DNA from 4 places in the Lactobacillus sp. M0403 genome. Region 3 is predicted to be linked to each of the others. Evidence: predicted binding sites of a transcription regulator. Region 3 holds the regulator's gene; each other region holds the start of a gene.
What was found. Region 3 encodes HrcA, which represses chaperone genes, less so after heat shock. Its sites were predicted from a motif close to TTAGCACTCNNNNNNNNNGAGTGCTAA; they were not measured.
Positions count from the first base shown of each region.

Region 1 (2,209 bases), on a different contig from region 3:
ACAGTTACACCTTCTGGAATATGGCCAACACGATTAATATTATCATCGGTTGGATCCTTTACGCTCAGAAGAACTGGTTGATAAAATCTTGTCTTCAGAGTCATATTACCACTTGTTAGAGTATGTGATTCTGTTTCTGGTGTGTATTCTGTAGGACTAATGTAATTAACTGAAGAACCATAATGTGTTTTCCATGCTTGGTGTTCATTTGTACCAGGCTGCGCAGGGAACGAATTAGTTACATCAGGATCAGCAATTCCTTCAGTAGTGCTTTTTCTAACAGTTATTTTGACGCTTGCTGTCGCATCACCATATGTATATTTAACTGTATAAGTTTTTGGAGTAGCACAAGAGATAGTCTCACGCGAAACTTTTACATCATCATTACTAATAACCGTACCCATGTAATTAGTTACGTATGAAATTGCATCCCGTGTGAAAAATTCATAAAATTCGTTGTTAACCAGGCTAATAGTCTTAGGAACAGCAATTTGGTTTCTAGCAAAGAATTTTTCATTTACATAACCAACTTTTCGACCATTAACATAAATTCGCCAATAGCGTGCACTTTTAGTTTCAATTAGTTGGTCTGATTGAATATGGCTATATTGAAAATTAATCCCGTCAGCGACTTTTTTGCTAACTTTACCGTCTGTTACATTTGCCCAAACCTTATAGTTTTTGTTACCAGCAACTTTAGTCATCATTGCATAGCCTGTTATTACTTGTTTAGGTGTTTTCTTTTTTACTAGCGGCTGCTTATCATTCTGAGTATCAGAGTTGGTATTACCAGGATCAGGTTGACTATTGGGATCACCACTGTCATTTTCCTCATCGGTATTTTCTCCCTGATTACTATTCTTGCTAGGAGTGGTTTTAGTTTCTCCTTGCGTTGGCTGCTGCGATTGATTAGAATCAGCCTCAACCGATGTAATTGCAAGACCAGTTGACAATGCTAGGCCAGCAAGCATTGTTGTCACAAGAATTGCAATTTTCTTAAAAAGCTTCAAAATTATTCCTCCAATATTTTAGTTTACTTTCGTATTATATAATAAGAACATTGTAACTTAGAATACAAAATTAATACACTTTCATTGACAGCATTTAATGTAAGTGATTTAATTAGCACTGTACTTATTAGAGTGCTAACAAAAATGACTTTAATTTTAGGAGGTAAAAAGATGCTTGTACCTACAGTTATTGAACAAACTGCTCGTGGCGAACGCGCTTATGACATATATTCTCGTTTGCTAAAAGATCGAATTATCATGCTCAGTGGAGAAATTAATGATGACATGGCAAATACAATTATTGCCCAGTTATTATTCCTTGATGCTCAAGACAACACTAAGGACATCTCCCTTTATATCAACTCACCCGGTGGTGTAATTACTTCTGGTTTAGCAATTATGGATACGATGAACTTCATTAAGTCAGATGTATCAACTATTGCAATCGGAATGGCAGCTTCAATGGCTTCCATTTTATTAACCAGTGGTGCAAAGGGTAAACGTTTTGGTTTACCTAACTCTACTGTATTGATTCACCAACCTTTAGGTGGAGCTCAAGGCCAACAGACTGATATTCAAATTGCAGCTAATGAAATTTTAAAGAGTCGTGAAAAGATCAATAAGATTCTTCACGAAACTACTGGTCAACCACTTGAAAAGATTCAGAAAGATACTGAACGTGATAACTACCTAACTGCTGAAGAAGCAAAGGATTATGGCTTAATTGATGAAATTATGGTCAACCAAAAGAAGTAGTTAGATACTAATTAAACTAAAAGATCTCCAAGCTAAATAGCTCGGAGATCTTTTTTATTCTTCTAATTTCTGTGCCATTTCATGTAGTTTAGCAAAACGATGATTTGCACCTGACTTTGAAATAGGTCCATCCGGAACTTGCAGAGCAATTTCTTTTAATGACAGTTCCGGATTGGTCAGCCGTAATCTTGCGATTCCCTGCAGCTTTTCTGGAATATTTTCAAGCCCGATTTTACGTTCTATTAGTTCAATATCCTCAACTTGTTTAGCAGCAGCATTGGCAGTCTTTTTCAAATTTGCCGTGTCACAATTAACTAAGCGATTAACCGAATTGCGCATATCACGCATAATCCTTAAGTCTTCAAAGGATAACATTGCGTTGACCGCACCAACAACATGAAGAAAATCACCAATTTTTTCTGCTTCCTTAAGATAGACTATAT
Region 1 covers NZ_JACFQV010000004.1:12,907-15,115, forward strand. Annotated here, with positions in the region: gene H3T48_RS05740 (SH3-like domain-containing protein) at 1-1,010, opposite strand, end outside; gene clpP (ATP-dependent Clp endopeptidase proteolytic subunit ClpP) at 1,182-1,766, shown strand; gene whiA (DNA-binding protein WhiA) at 1,821-2,209, opposite strand, start outside.
Region 1: clpP (ATP-dependent Clp endopeptidase proteolytic subunit ClpP) is a predicted target of HrcA. The motif match lies at 1,123-1,149, and genes of this name have one in related genera.

Region 2 (2,209 bases), on a different contig from region 3:
TTCTTCAAGTCGCTTGCCTTTGCATAGTCTTCATTTTTAGCTGCTTCTGCTTTTTCTCTTTCAAGGCTGCTAATTCTCTTTTTCAGAGTGGCTTCATCACTTGGAACGCTGTCGAGACCTTTTTTAGCACCAGCTTCATCCATTAAATCGATTGCTTTATCAGGTAAATAGCGTCCCTGAATATACCGTTGTGACAATTCAACTGCTAAACGCAAAGCACTGTCACTGTATTTAACGTGGTGATAGTCTTCGTATTTTTTCTTTAACCCTTCCAGAATTTTAACAGTTACATCAGTTGAAGGTTCTGGAACTTGGACTGGTTGGAAACGACGTGCTAGAGCAGCATCATTTTCAATTCTACGGTATTCCCCTGTTGTAGTTGCACCGATTAAGTTTAAGTCGCCACTTGCCAAAGCAGGTTTCAAAATGTTTGCGGCATCACCACTATTGTTTTCAGAATCTGTTGAACCTGCACCAACAATGTTATGAATTTCATCAATGAACAAGATGATGTTAGGGTTCTTCTTTGCTTCATCAATGACTTTCTTCAGGCGCTCTTCAAAACTACCACGTAGACTTGAGCCTGCAACCATGTCATTAATATTAATTGCAATAATATGCTTGTCCTTCATCTTATCAGGAACATCACCTTGTGCAATCTTTTGAGCTAGGCCTTCAACAATTGCAGTTTTACCAACTCCGGCAGGACCTACTAAAACAGGATTGTTCTTCTTACGTCTACTCAAAATTTCTATTACTTCTTGGATTTGCTCATCACGACCGATTACCGGATCGTATTTATTGTTTTTAGCTTGTTCAACTAGGTCAACACCAATTGGTTTCTCCTTTTTTGGTTGACCAGGCATTTGTTCGCTCTGATTAATTCCTTGTGGAGAAATGTTCATGCTTGAATAGTGAACTGGGATAGAGCCATTATTATCATCGTTAAAGAAAGAGTTGTTAAGTTCGTTAAATAAATTATCAAATTCGTTGTCAAAATATGCCATAAATATGCACCCCTTTATAGGATAAAATCTGTAATTAGCACTCGATGTGTTCGACTGCTAATTGCTTACATATAATATTCTAACAGGTTATCCACAGAATGCAACCTTTTTGCAAAACTTTTCCACATTTTATTTGTGAAATTTCTTTTGTAGCAAAAAACCTTGCAGTAATCGCGTTTACGACTACTACAAGGCCTAGACTTTGGTTTATTTTTGATATAAATTTATGTGCTCACGCAAATATTTTGCCGTTAAACTATCTTTTTGGTGTGAAATATCCACAGGTGTCCCACAGGCAATTATTTTTCCACCGTTCAATCCGCCACGCGGACCCATGTCAATCATATAATCACTATTGGCCATAATATCGAGGTCATGTGTAATTGTAATGATTGTTGCATGCTGGTCTAACAATTTTTGAAAAACCTGCAGCAACGTTCTAACGTCGCTTGGATGCAAACCCACGGTTGGCTCATCAAAAACAAAGAGGCTGCCCTTTTGTTGGCGGTGAATATGGCTGGTTAATTTCAATCGTTGTGCTTCTCCACCTGATAATGCTGGCGTTGATTCTCCTAAGTGAAGGTAACCTAACCCCATATCATGCAGAGTTTCAATCGTCTTAGCAATTTTGGGTTCATCCCCAAAAAGATTTTCCTTCAATGCATCATCAACTGAATAATCCAGCACGTCCGCAATACTTAAATCATGCCATTTAACCCTTAAAACATCTTGATTAAAACGGTGGCCGCCACATACAGAACATGTTTCCACCATGTCCGGTAAATACTGAATATCAAGTGAAATTACCCCAGTTCCACCACATGCCGGACATGCTCCTTCTTTATTATTATAAGAAAAATGGGAGGCACGATATTTCAATTCTTTAGCTAGTGGTTGCTGTGCAAATAACTTACGTAAGTTATCCATAATGTCTGTGTATGTTGCTACCGTGGAACGTTGGTTTTTACCAACAGGTGACGAGTCAACGCTGATTACATTTTTGATGCCATTGCTTGTAAGACTAGTCACCCACTCAGGTTTAGCACTGCCTTCTTTTTCAGCCTTTAGAGCTGGTAAAAGTGAGTCTAGAATCAAAGTCGTTTTTCCAGCACCGGAAAAACCTGTAACAGAAGTAAGGCGTCCAACTGGTATCTCAGCATGGACATCTTTCAAGTTGAAGCGCTTATTAACAGTTAAAGCAA
Region 2 covers NZ_JACFQV010000001.1:455,917-458,125, forward strand. Annotated here, with positions in the region: gene H3T48_RS01990 (ATP-dependent Clp protease ATP-binding subunit) at 1-1,007, opposite strand, end outside; gene H3T48_RS01995 (excinuclease ABC subunit UvrA) at 1,215-2,209, opposite strand, start outside.
Region 2: H3T48_RS01990 (ATP-dependent Clp protease ATP-binding subunit) is a predicted target of HrcA. The motif match lies at 1,042-1,068, and genes of this name have one in related genera.

Region 3 (2,209 bases):
ACAGCAGTCATATGGTGGACAAAAAATTGGTTCTACTGAAATAAAAAAAGCCATTGTTAATGGTGACATGGAACTAGCTAATGAACTTCTTGGCTTTCCATATATGATGTCTGGAAAAATTGGTCATGGTTTGCGCAACGGGCATAAGCTCGGTTTTCCAACTGCTAATTTGGTTTGGCAAGATAATAAGGTTATTCCAAAAATTGGTGTTTATGCCACAAAAACAAAGATTGATGGGCATTGGTATGATTCAATGACTAGTGTTGGATACAATGTAACTATCGGCGATGGAAAAAAAGTTTTAATTGAATCAAATTTATTTGGCTTTGATGAAGAGGCCTATGGCAAAAAAATGACTATTAAATGGTACAAGTATACACGTGGTGAGATTAAATTTGCCAATTTGGATGATTTGAAAAAACAAATGGAAGCAGACGAGAACGAAATTAAGGCTTATTTTGCTCAGCAAAGTTAATTTTATTTAAACAGTAATTCAAGTTAAAATTAATTGCGAAAAAATTAGCACTCAACTTGACATTCTGCTAAAAGCTAGTATCATAATAATTGTTAGCACCAAAAAAGTATGAGTGCTAAAAGTGAGGGCGATATTTATGTTGACCGAACGTCAAGAATTAATTTTAAAAACAATTATTAATGATTTTACTCAGACGCATGATCCTGTTGGCTCAAAAACAGTGATGAATCAGTTACCGATGAAAGTCTCAAGTGCGACAATTCGAAATGAAATGGCTGCACTTGAAGATAAAGGTCTTCTTGAGAAAACACATCTTTCAAGTGGACGAATTCCGTCAATGGACGGTTATCGGTACTATTTAGACAACTTGCTTGAGCCACTTAAGATACCATCCTCTGTTTACAAGAGAATTGTTAGTCAACTTGATCAACCTTTTCATCAGGTTAATGAAATTGTTCAAGAAGCAGCAAAGATTTTATCTGATTTGACTAATTACACAGCCTTTGCAGAAGGGCCAGAAAACAATGATATTACAATAACTGGTTTTAGAATTGTCTCCTTAGTTAATAGACAAGTGATGGCAATTTTAGTTACTAGTGATGGTGATGTTCACAATCAAGTTTATAACTTGCCACGTAACATCAGTGGTGATGAAATTGAAAAAGCAGTCCGAATGATTAACGATGAGTTAATTGGCAAAACGCTAAATGAAGTTACATCATCTTTGCTTAATCGAACTTTGGGTAAGAAACTTGCTGATTCTCATGCAAGTGATTTACTTGAGTTGGTTGAAGACGTCATTAAAGACGCTACAAGTGAGCAAATGTATGTTGATGGTCAGATTAATTTACTTAATAATACTTCTTTGGATGATGTTTCAAGTTTACGCTCCGTTTATGAGTTAATTGATCACAATGATTTGATTTCGGATATGGTTGATCAATGTATGAACTCAGACAGTGGTAAGTATCCAATTCGTGTTAGTTTGGGTTCAGATTTGCCAAGTGATTTACTTAAGGACTATAGTCTGCTCACTGCGGAATATAGTGTTGGTTCACATGGTAAAGGCGTAATTGCTTTACTTGGTCCTAACAATATGCCATATTCGCAAGTAATTGGTCTTTTGGAATATTTTAGAAATGAACTTGCTAAGAAACTACTTGAGTATTATGGTAGATTCAAATAAAGGAGGTTAGCCGTGAGTAAAGAAAAATATGCTAGTGAAAAAGATCTAAACAAAGATCAAACTAAAGCTGAAGAAAAAAAGTCTGATACAAAGGCTAATACTACAGATAAAAGTAAGAAGCCTGAGACTTCAAAAAAGCTTGAAACAGAATTAGCAGAATTAAAAGAAGAACAAAAAGAACTAGAAGACAAGTACCTTCGTAGTCAAGCGGAAATGCAGAATATGCAAAATCGCTACAACAATGAACGTGCTCAATTGATTAAGTATGAATCACAATCCTTAGCTAAAGATATTTTACCAGCGATGGATAACTTAGAAAGAGCATTGGAAACTAAGGTAGATGATGAGGCTTCTCGTCAACTTAAAAAGGGTGTTCAAATGACTTTGGATGCGCTTGTTAAAGCCATGAAGGATCATGGAATTAGCGAGATTGATGCTGAAAAAGCACAGTTTGATCCGAACTTACATCAAGCAGTTCAGACTGTTGCAGCTGAATCTGATGGTCAAAAAGATCACGTCGTTCAGGTTCTACAAAAGGGATATTTATA
Region 3 covers NZ_JACFQV010000002.1:217,877-220,085, forward strand. Annotated here, with positions in the region: gene ribF (riboflavin biosynthesis protein RibF) at 1-475, shown strand, start outside; gene hrcA (heat-inducible transcriptional repressor HrcA) at 612-1,661, shown strand; gene grpE (nucleotide exchange factor GrpE) at 1,674-2,209, shown strand, end outside.

Region 4 (2,209 bases), on a different contig from region 3:
TCATCAGCCGCAAATTGACGAAAGATTTCAAGTATCTGCGTACTGCGCTTAATATATAAATTCATATGTGGGGGCACCAAAATTAAGTCAGGTGCCTCTTTTTTGCTAGGAACATCACGAACCCGCATTACATTATTTAGACCATATTTTGCCTTAGCTAAGGGCGAAGCAGCCATGATTAAGCCAGAACCGTAACTTTCCTCATCTTGCTGATGAGACGCAACTGCCAATACCGCCTTCATTGGATTAAGACCTAATTCAATTGCTTCGCAGCTAGCAAAAAACGATTTATTATCAATCATAAACACTACATTATGAGGTTCATAACGATAATCATACATTTTTTACCACTTCCATTCCGAACTCTTGTTTGTATTACAAATTATACAAACGTAAGTTCGATTCGGCAAGGATTTTTTATTCAACTGCAAGAATTGTCACTTGGTATTCACCCGCAGGAGCTGCAACCTTTACCACTGCTCCAGCTTCTTTTTTATTTATTGCCTGGCCCAAAGGTGAGTCAAAGGAAATTTTGCCTTCGGCAATATCAGCTTCCATTCGTCCAACGATCTGATACTTTTCTGTTTCTTCATCATCATCAAAACGAAGCGTTACTGTTTTACCTAAATCAACTTTGCCATCATCGTTCTTTTCAATTACTTCAGCATATTTCAATTGCTTTTCAAGGTAGCGCAAACGGCTTTGCAGGTGCCCCAAGTCTCTCTTAGCCTCTGTATACTCGGTATTTTCCGATAAATCACCAAGTGATCGGGCCTCCTGCAAAATTTTGATTCGTCTTGGTCGGTCCTTTTTTAAACGAGCAATTTCTTCTTCAATTTTTTGGTAGCCTGTTGGCGTCATTTTCTGATAATAAACCAAAGTTTTATCTCCTTTTTTACTTTTTCGCAAAAAAATTATACAAGTTTTTTTCTTGATATATCAACGTTTTGTTCTATTTTTTAGCACTCGATGAAGAAAAGTGCTAAAAAGTTGTTCACTTTTCGAATAATGGTACTATAATATTAATTGTAAGGAAGAAATGAAAGTCTTTACTTACATATTTAACTAAATTGAAAACAAAAAAATTGAAAGGAAGTTTTAAATTATGGCAAATGATATGATGAATCGTCGTAATGACTTATTTGATGCAATGAATGATTGGTTTGATCTTCCTAGAAAGTTTTTTGACGATACTAATGTTGCCAAATTAATGCAATCAGATGTAATTGAAAACGATAAAGAATATGTGATTAAAGTTGATATGCCAGGAATGGATAAGAGCAACATTAATCTAAGCTACAATAATGGTATTTTAAGCGTTTCAGGCTCAAGAAAGTCATTTAAAGATATGTCCAAGGACAACAGCCTTATTCATCGTGAAAGAATCGATGGTCACATTTCTCGTAGCTTTAGATTACCAAATGTAGTTGCAAGTGAGATCAGTGCAAAGTATGATAATGGTGTATTGACTATTACTTTACCAAAACAAAGTTCTGATCAAAGTGATAATTCAATTCAAATTGATTAGCTTATTTATATTTTAATTGCAAGAAGTTCTAGATAAGTTGCCAATACAACTAATTCTCTAAAGTGGGTTCAGCTATTGAACCCACTTTTCTTTTAGATTAAAATAGAAAGTAATTTAAAATTAGATTAAAAAAGGAGAATTATCTATGGGACATCAAGTTACTGTCCAAGAACTAGAAAAGTTTACGGACAATTTTAATCAAAACCCTAAAAATCAAGTAGTTGCACGTGCAACTCAAAAAAGTGGTGTGTTAGCTGCTGCTTACAATGAACGGGTACAAGGCGAACTAACTCGTGTTTTCTCAACAGAATTAGACACAGAAAACGTTACTAATCAACGTCAATCTGGTCGTTGCTGGGAATTCGCCACTCTAAATATTTTGCGCCACAACTTTGGTAAAAAGCATAACTGTAAGAATTTTACTTTTTCACAAAGTTACAACTTCTTCTGGGACAAAATCGAGCGTGCAAACATTTTTTATGACAACATTTTGGACACAGCAGACAAGCCCCTCAACTCACGGACAGTTAGAGCTATTTTAGAAGGTGCCGGTCAAGATGGTGGTCATTTCCACATGGGAGCTGCTTTGATTGAAAAATATGGTGTTGTACCTTCTTATGCAATGCCGGAAAGTTTTAACGCTAATAACACCAGTGCCTTGGGTAAGGCTTTGGGTGACAA
Region 4 covers NZ_JACFQV010000001.1:200,257-202,465, forward strand. Annotated here, with positions in the region: gene H3T48_RS00845 (nucleotidyltransferase) at 1-341, opposite strand, end outside; gene greA (transcription elongation factor GreA) at 418-879, opposite strand; gene H3T48_RS00855 (Hsp20/alpha crystallin family protein) at 1,106-1,528, shown strand; gene H3T48_RS00860 (C1 family peptidase) at 1,674-2,209, shown strand, end outside.
Region 4: H3T48_RS00855 (Hsp20/alpha crystallin family protein) is a predicted target of HrcA. The motif match lies at 960-986, and genes of this name have one in related genera.